4 regions of the Caproicibacter sp. BJN0012 genome follow, and region 4 is predicted to be linked to each of the others. Evidence: predicted binding sites of a transcription regulator. Region 4 holds the regulator's gene; each other region holds the start of a gene.
The links. The regulator HrcA, encoded in region 4, represses chaperone genes, less so after heat shock. The targets are predictions, from matches to a motif close to TGTTAGCACTCNNNNNNNNNGAGTGCTAACA.
Positions count from the first base shown of each region.

Region 1: a site for HrcA is predicted at 897-927, ahead of htpG (molecular chaperone HtpG). Genes of this name have one in related genera too.
Region 2: a site for HrcA is predicted at 841-871, ahead of VA597_RS13130 (Hsp20/alpha crystallin family protein). Genes of this name have one in related genera too.
Region 3: a site for HrcA is predicted at 1,417-1,447, ahead of VA597_RS10215 (co-chaperone GroES). Genes of this name have one in related genera too.

Region 1 covers NZ_CP142518.1:2,305,346-2,307,549, reverse strand. The annotation lists gene VA597_RS11105 (cation diffusion facilitator family transporter) at 1-852, shown strand, start outside; gene htpG (molecular chaperone HtpG) at 953-2,204, shown strand, end outside.
Region 2 covers NZ_CP142518.1:2,691,731-2,693,934, forward strand. The annotation lists gene VA597_RS13125 (ABC transporter ATP-binding protein) at 1-787, shown strand, start outside; gene VA597_RS13130 (Hsp20/alpha crystallin family protein) at 989-1,411, shown strand; gene VA597_RS13135 (Hsp20/alpha crystallin family protein) at 1,464-1,889, shown strand; gene VA597_RS13140 (Hsp20/alpha crystallin family protein) at 1,985-2,204, shown strand, end outside.
Region 3 covers NZ_CP142518.1:2,120,333-2,122,536, forward strand. The annotation lists gene groL (chaperonin GroEL) at 1-1,055, opposite strand, end outside; gene VA597_RS10215 (co-chaperone GroES) at 1,106-1,390, opposite strand; gene VA597_RS10220 (diacylglycerol/lipid kinase family protein) at 1,512-2,204, opposite strand, start outside.
Region 4 covers NZ_CP142518.1:3,489,344-3,491,547, reverse strand. The annotation lists gene hrcA (heat-inducible transcriptional repressor HrcA) at 640-1,671, shown strand; gene VA597_RS17225 (nucleotide exchange factor GrpE) at 1,689-2,204, shown strand, end outside.

The sequences.
Region 1 (2,204 bases), 1.2 Mb from region 4:
CAAACGTCTTTTCAAAAAATACTTCATCCGGAGCAGACCCAATTCAGTCTGTTCGTGGTTGCGGTGCTGGTGGTTTCCGTTTTACTGAAGGCCTGGCAGGGGGCTTTTTACCGCCAGATCGGTAAGGCGATTTCGTCGTCGGCCGTTTCCGCGGCGGCTGCCGACAGCATGAATGATGTCCTGTCCACCCTGGCAGTTTTGGCGGGAACCGTACTGACAAAGCTGACCGGTTTTAATCTGGACGGCTATATGGGCCTCGCCGTCGCCGTCATGATCATGGTGACCGGTTTTCGACTGGTCCGGGAAACCAGCAACCCGCTGCTCGGCGAGGCTCCGGACCGGAAGCTGGTGGACGATATCTACCGAACCATCGACAGTTACGACGGGATTCTCGGAATTCACGATCTGAATGTTCACAGCTATGGACCGGGCCGTTGTTTCGCGACCGTCCACTGTGAAGTCCCCGCGGAACGGGACATCCTGCTCAGCCATGACATCATAGACAATATTGAACGCGATTTTATGGAGAAAAAGGGCATTCATCTGGTCATTCACATGGACCCGGTCACGACGGACAATCCGCGCACTAATGACCTGAAAAACCGGGTCAGGCAGCTGCTCCGGGAGATTTCCCCGGAAATCGGGATGCACGATTTCCGGGTGGTCTGGGGGCCTACCCACGCAAATCTTGTGTTTGACATTTGCGTTTCTTTCGAATTTCCCATGAAAGATGAAGAGCTGATCGGGGTTATTTCCCAAAAGATCCGGGATTTGCCGGGGAACTGCTACCCGGTGATCACGGTGGACCACGACTATGTTCCGGCAAAACAGAACCCCGATACAAAAATTTAACAATTTGTCCTCTTGAAATTTTCAGGAGGATCGGATAAAATAGGAATTAGCACTTGAACGTATTGAGTGCTAATTCTTTTTGCAAAGGATGGGATCGAAAATGCCGATCAAACCGTTCCAGGCGGAATCCAAGCATCTTTTGGACCTGATGATCCATTCCATTTATACTCACAAGGAAATTTTTCTGCGCGAGCTGATTTCCAATGCGAGCGACGCCATCGACAAGCTATATTATAAAGCCCTCTCGGAGGAAAACACGGGCCTGAACCGCGACGATTTTCTCATTCGCATTCTGCCGGACAAGGAAAAACGCACGCTGACGATTTCGGATAATGGCTGCGGCATGACAAAGGAGGAGCTGGAAACTAATCTTGGAACCATCGCCAAAAGCGGTTCGCTTGATTTCAAGAACGAGTTTGAAAGCAAACCGGACATTGAAATCATCGGCCAGTTCGGCGTCGGATTTTATTCGGCTTTTATGGTCAGCGACCATGTGAGCGTGGTGAGCCGGGCGTTCGGCGGCGAAGAAACATACCGCTGGGAGTCTCACGGAGCCGAAGGGTACACCGTCGAACCCTGCGAACAGAGGGAGACCTCCGGAACAGATATCGTTCTTGACCTGAAGCCGGATGCCGACGATGAAAAATTCAGTGAGTATCTGGACTCCTATACGCTTCGGAATCTGATCAAAAAGTATTCCGATTATATCCGCTACCCGATCCGCATGAATGTGGAGAAAAGCCGCCTAAAGGAAGGCAGCAAGGACGAGTACGAGAGCTACACCGAAGAGGAAACGCTCAACAGCATGGTTCCGATCTGGCGCAAGAATAAAAACGAGATCACAAAAGAGCAGTACAATCAGTTTTACAAGGACAAGTTCATGGATTATGAGGACCCGGCCAGAGTAATCCACATGTATACGGAGGGTACCGCCACGTTTCACGCGCTGATGTATCTGCCGGCGCGCGCTCCGTACGATTTTTATACAAAGGAATATGAGAAGGGGCTTCAGCTTTACTCCAACGGCGTTATGATCATGGACAAGTGCGCCGACCTTCTGCCGGATTATTTCAGCTTTGTCCGGGGCCTGGTCGATTCCCAGGACCTTTCGCTGAACATCTCCAGAGAAATGCTGCAGCATGACCGCCAGCTGAAAATCATCGCGGGCCGGGTGGAAAAGAAAATTCAGTCCGAACTGGAATCCATGCTGAAAAATAAGCGGGAAGATTATGAAAAATTCTTCCAGAATTTTGGACTGCAGCTGAAATACGGGGTGTATCAGGATTTTGGAGCGCACAAGGACGGTTTGCAGGACCTTTTGCTGTTTCATACCTCGGCGGGGGAGAAGTATT
Region 2 (2,204 bases), 800 kb from region 4:
GGAGATTGTGGACCGGCCCGGCGCCGTGGACCTCGGCGAAGTGAAAGGAAACATTGAATACCGGGACGTTTCGTTCAGCTACAACGAGTCCGAACAGGTCCTGAACCATATTGATCTGAAAATCGACGCAGGGCAGACCATTGCGCTGGTCGGCCCCTCCGGCGGAGGCAAAACGACGCTCTGTTCCCTTCTCCCCCGCTTTTACGACGTGACCGGCGGAAGCGTTTCGATCGACGGAATCGACGTGCGGAAAATCCGCCTGGAATCTCTCCGGAACGCGATCGGCATCGTGCAGCAGGACGTTTACCTGTTTTCCGGCAGCATCCGCGACAATATCGCCTACGGCAGACCGGACGCGTCGGACGAGGAGATCGTCGAGGCCGCGCGCAACGCCAACATCCACGATTTCATCATGGGTCTGGAGGACGGCTACAACACTTATGTCGGAGAGCGCGGCGCGCGTCTTTCCGGCGGTCAGAAGCAGCGCATCTCCATCGCCCGCGTCTTTCTGAAAAACCCGAAGATCCTGATTCTGGACGAAGCCACCAGCGCCCTGGACAACGAAAGTGAGCGCCGGATTCAGGCGTCGCTCGACCTGCTCAGCCGGGACCGCACCACCGTCGTAATCGCGCACCGGCTGTCCACCATACGGAATGCCAACGAGATCGTCGTCATCGGCGACGACGGCATTCTGGAGAGCGGCACACACGATTCTCTGCTGCGCGCGGACGGGATCTACGCAAGGTATTACAATCTTCAGTATGAAGGGCTGGAGGAGATGGAATAATCGAACGGCCGCGGGGCCGCCCGGATCCGGGCGGCCCCGTTCTTTTTATAAAGTTTTAGCACTCTTTTCATTAGAGTGCTAAAATTCATAATAATTCAAAGATTATTTCAAAAATTATTCATATATGGCAGATATACTGTAGTTGTTGAAAGGGAAAACAAAGAATTCCCGATAGATCAAACGGAAACGGAGGTTTCGAGTATGTTTGATTTGATTCCTTTTAGACACAGCGAAAGCAGTTTGTTTGATGAATTCGACCGCATGATGGGCGAAAGTTTCTGGAACGGTATGGACTCTTTTCATTCCTTTCGGACCGATATCCTTGACAAAGGCGATCGATATGTTCTGAAAGCGGATCTGCCCGGATTTCAAAAGCAGGAAATCAACATCAGCGTGGAGGGCGACCGGCTGGTCCTGAGCGCGGAACATAAAGAAGAAGGAAACGAAAATAAAAAGAATTATCTTCGCAGGGAAAGAAGATATGGGGCGTTCAGCCGGAGCTTCGATATCAGCGGCATCGACCCTGGCCGGATCAACGCAAGCTACCAAAACGGCGTGCTGGAATTGGAACTGCCGAAACTGGTCCAGGCAAAACCGCAGGAAAAAAGAATTGAAGTAAAATAGCCGGCTCATCATAACGGCAGATGAATCACTAAAAAAACAGGAGGTTTTTTCTATGTTTGACTTGGTTCCTTTTGATAACAGATCCGGCGGGATCTTCGACTACTTCGACCGGGTGATGAACAACGGATTTTTCGGCAGCCCGGACGCCGACTGTGCTCCCTGCCGCGCGGATATCCTCGACCAGGGAGACAAGTTCGTGCTGATGGCCGACATGCCCGGCTTCCGGAAGGAAGACATCAAGATCGGCATCGACGGCGATGTGCTGACCCTTTCCGCCGAGCGCAGGGAAGAAGCGAACGGCAGCGGAGAGAATTTTGTGCGCAGGGAGAGGAAATACGGTTCCTTAGCCCGCAGCTTCGACATTCAGGGCATCGACACCGGAAAGATCAGCGCAAGCTATCAGGACGGCGTATTGACCCTCGATTTGCCGAAAATCGTAGAAACGAAGCCCTCTTCCCGTAAAATTGAGATTCAATAATACGAAAAGTATTCCTTTGCAAGGCTCCGTCAGCGCGCCCTTCGCGCAGGACTTTCAAAATATGACTCTGATTCAATTTAAAGGAGGTTTTCAGTATGTTCGATTTGGTTCCATTTGAAAGCAGGTCCGGCAGCATCTTTGACACATTCGACCGGATGCTGAACAGCAGCTTTTTCGGTGAATTCGGAGCGGAGTCCGCTCCCTGCAGAACCGACATTCTGGAGGAAAATGACAAGTTTGTGCTGAAGGCCGACTTGCCGGGATTCAAAAAAGAGGACATCAAGCTCTCCGTCGACGGCGACAGGCTGCAGCTGA
Region 3 (2,204 bases), 1.4 Mb from region 4:
TCGATCTGGGAGCGGATCTGGCCGACGCGGTCGGAGATCTTCTTCTTGTCGCCCGCACCGTCGACAATGATGGTGTTCTCCTTGTCCACTTTGACCTGGCGCGCGCGTCCGAGCTGATCCATCGTGGCATCCTTGAGCTCCAGCCCGAGGTCGGAGGAAATCACCTGGCCGCCGGTCAGGATGGCGATATCCTGCAGCATTTCTTTTCTCCTGTCGCCGAAGCCCGGGGCTTTCACGCCGACGCAGGTAAAGGTTCCGCGCAGCTTGTTGAGGATCAGGGTGGAAAGAGCCTCGCCCTCGATGTCCTCAGCGATGATGACCAGCTTCTTGCCGGACTGGACGATCTTCTCGAGAAGCGGCAGGATCTCCTGCACGTTGGAGACCTTCTTGTCCGTGATCAGAAGGTAAGCGTCGTCAATGACCGCTTCCATTTTCTCGGTGTCCGTTACCATGTAAGGGGTGACATAGCCGCGGTCGAACATCATGCCTTCCACAACCTCGGAGTAAGTCTCCGCCGTTTTGGATTCCTCAACGGTGATGACGCCGTCGGAAGTGACCTTCGCCATCGCTTCGGAAATCAGTTTGCCGATAAACTCACTTGATGCGGAAATCGCCGCAACGCGCGCAATGTCGTCCGGGCCGGAAACTTTCTTGGAGTTCTTCTTCAGCGCATCCACCGCGACATCGACGGCGTCCTGGATGCCGTTGCGGATCGCCATCGGGTTCGCACCCGCCGTGACGTTCTTCATGCCTTCGCGGATCAGCGCCTGCGCGAGCAAAGTGGCGGTCGTGGTGCCGTCGCCGGCCACGTCGTTTGTCTTGGTGGCAACTTCCTTGACAAGCTGCGCGCCCATGTTTTCAAACGCGTCGTCCAGTTCGATTTCCTTCGCGATCGTCACGCCGTCGTTGGTGATGAGCGGAGCGCCGAACTTTTTGTCGAGAACAACATTGCGGCCCTTGGGGCCAAGGGTAATCTTAACCGTATCGGCAAGCTGATTTACGCCGTTCAGCAGCGCTTTTCTGGCTTCCTCGCCGTAGATAATCTGTTTTGCCATAAATCTGATTCCTCCAAATTTTAATATTTGTTAAGGCATGGGCAGTTTTTTCATTCCACGACCGCGAGAATATCGTTCTGGCGGACCAGAGTATAGTCCGTACCGTCCAGCTTGACTTCCGTCCCGGCGTATTTGCTGCAGATGACACGGTCGCCCTTTTTCACGTACATGGTGACCTCCTTGCCGTCCACCAGTCCGCCCGGGCCGACCTCGACGACGTCAGCGATCTGAGGCTTTTCTTTCGCGGAGCCGGCCAGGATAATGCCGCTCTTCGTGGTTTCCTCCGCTTCTTCCATTTTAATGAGCACTCTGTCCAACAAAGGTTTTACAGTCATAATATGTCCTCCTTAATCATTATTGCATTTAGCACTCATTAACCTTGAGTGCTAAGATTATTTTATCTGCTTCCCCACTAAAAATCAAGAGGTTTTTTGAGAAAAAGCAGGATTTCACAAATTATTTACAAATTCCTTCCGTCCCATTCTCCGGAACGATAAACCGTGCGGCTCCGGGAAGAATTTGGAAACGGGCGGCCTTGATCAAAGCGACGTCTCCGTCCCGGTTGGAAGCGACGGGTTTCTCCGCGACGATCTCCATTTTTTTCCCGCGGCGGAAGGTCAGGATTTCTTCGAATTCCTTCGCCCCGATATGCCGCCCCGCCTTGTACAGGCCGACAAGCCTCGGGATCTGATAAAGCGGCGGCTTCCGGATCAGGATAAAGTCCAGCAGGCCGTCGTCCGGGACCGCCTGCGGCGCGCCCCGGTATCCCCCTCCGTAGTACTGCCCGCTGGCGGCCAGGGCGAAAACGAAGCACCCTTCAAAGGTTTCGGAATCGTCGATCCTGACGCGCAGGTTGTCCCCGATCCGGCCGAGGAGGACCCTCAGAAGCGCCAGATCGTAAGCGGCGGGACCGCTGACAAGCGGAAGGCGCTTGATGCGCTCCATATACAAAGCCACCATCGCGTCCATGCCCACGGAGCACAGGTTGATCGAGAGCCCAAGCCCCGTGCGGATCAGGTCGACTGGCCGCGAAACCCCCGCAAGCTGCCGTTCGGGGGAGAGGAAATCTTCCATCGCGCCGAAAATTTTAATATAATCATTGCCGGACCCGCAGGGAAAAATTCCGATCTCCACATTCTTTTTCCCCGC
Region 4 (2,204 bases):
CACTCAGACCCACCGGAAAAGAGAGAGGGTGCCGCCGGCGATCAGTTTCATCCGCGGCCGCCGAACGCCTCGGATGTCCTTCTGCGCGGGGCACAAAAAAGCGCCGGTCCCGGAATGTTCCATTCCATACACCGGCGCGCGTGAAAAGCAGGAACCTACCCCGTTTTTTCCCCTGTACAAGCAAAGACGGAAGGAGTATAATATTTCCAGCATTGCGCGGTTATTCCGTTGTGTATGGAGAGTGCGCTCCATATGCAGGGGGCGGGGCGTTGGCGCGCCCGGTCCCCGCTTTGCACTTTTTATTGTGCCTTGCTATCAGTATAATCCAGATTTCTTCAAAATTCAACCATTTTTTACAGTCTGAACCTGTTTGCGGCGTGACGCTGCTCCCTTTGGGCCGGCCGGGACGCCTTTTGCGTCCGCAAGGCTCCGGTTTGGCGATAAAAGCTTCCGGGAATGCCGGCACAAAGAGGGTTTCGGCGCTACGGTTCCGGAAATTCCTGAGCCGCGGCGCAGAATTTCATAATTAGTTTACAATTAACATATTGACAATGGGATAAACTAATGGTACTCTATTTACAGAACGTTAGCACTCTAAAGTGAGGAGTGCTAAAAGCGGAGAAACGGGAGGGAAAGGGATTGGAACTGACCCCGAGACAGCAGAAAATACTCGCCGCAGTGATTGATTTGTATATTCTGACCGGAGAGCCCGTGGGTTCCAAGTCCCTGTGCGAGACCCTTGACTTCAACGTCTCTTCCGCGACGGTCCGGAATGAGATGAGCGACCTGAGCGAACTTGGGCTTCTTGAGCAGCCGCACACCTCCGCCGGGCGCGTCCCGACCGAAAAGGGGTACCGGGTCTATATCGACCGGCTGATGAAGCGGCCCGGCATGACGGGCGACGAAAAGCGGTATATCGACAGCCTGATCCTTCCGAGCGCCTATGACCCGGAAAAGCTGCTGGACGGCGTCGCGAAGGTGCTCGCTTCCATGACGAAGTTCGCGGCGGTTTCGACCACGCCGAGCGGCGAATCCGCGGTCATCCGCGCCGTGCAGCTGGTGCAGACCAGCCGGCGCACGGCAATGGTGATCCTGATGACTTCCGCCGGGACGATGAAAAGCCGTGTGTTTCACTGCGATTTTGATATCACGCCGGAAATCCTGCGGGTCTTTTTCCGCATGCTGAACGAAAAGCTGATCGGCATTCCGGTTTCCAGCATCACGCCGGCGTATATCCAGTCTCTGGCGGCCTCGATGGGCGATATGGCGATGATGATCAGTTCCGCCCTGATGGCGGTCGCGGACGCGGCTCAGGAATCCATGCAGTCGGAGATCTGCCTGAACGGCGAAATCAACCTTCTGTTTTATCCGGAGTTCGGGCAGGAGGAGCTGCGCCGCATCATGGACTTCCTCTCCCGGCCCGACGACCTTTGCAGGCTGCTGTCGCAGCCGAAGGACAACGTCCGGGTCATCCTCGGAGAAGAGAGCCGGCGCCCGGAGCTGCGCGATTCCAGTGTCATCGTCTCCCGGTACAGCGTCGGGGGCAGGGACGCGGGGGCCATCGCCATCATCGGGCCGATGAGGATGAATTACGGCAGGATCATGTCCAGCATTGAATATCTCTCCGGTTCGGTCGGCAGAATGCTGACGGAATTGATGGACTTGGAATAAAGAAAGGGGCGCCAGTTTTGGAGGAAAAAGAGAAGAAAGAGAAAACACAGGCCGAAGACCTGGAAAAGGGACCGGAGGCTGCGGAGGAACCGACCCCGGAGAAAGAGAAGTCTTCGGAACAGGCGGCGCCGCGGGAAGAGACGAAGGAAGATGCTGCCGCAAATGCCGAAGCGGAACTGCAGCGCAAGCTGGAGGAAGCGAACCGGCAGGTGGAAAAGCAGAAGGATCTGCTTCTCCGCACGGCCGCGGAGTACGATAACTACCGCAAGCGCACGGCGCGGGAGAAGGCTTCCCTTTATAACGACGCCACCGCGGCCGCCGTGCAGGAGATCCTGACAGTGGCGGACAGCCTGGACCGCGCGCTGGAGCAGAAAGAATGCACCGCGGAGGATATGCGCAGGGGCGTCGAGCTGGTGCAGAAGCAAATGCAGTCGGCCCTTGACAAGCTGGGCGTCAAGGAGATGGGGAAGGAAGGGGAGCCTTTCGACCCGGAGCTGCACAACGCGATTTCCCATGTGGAAGACCCGAAAAGC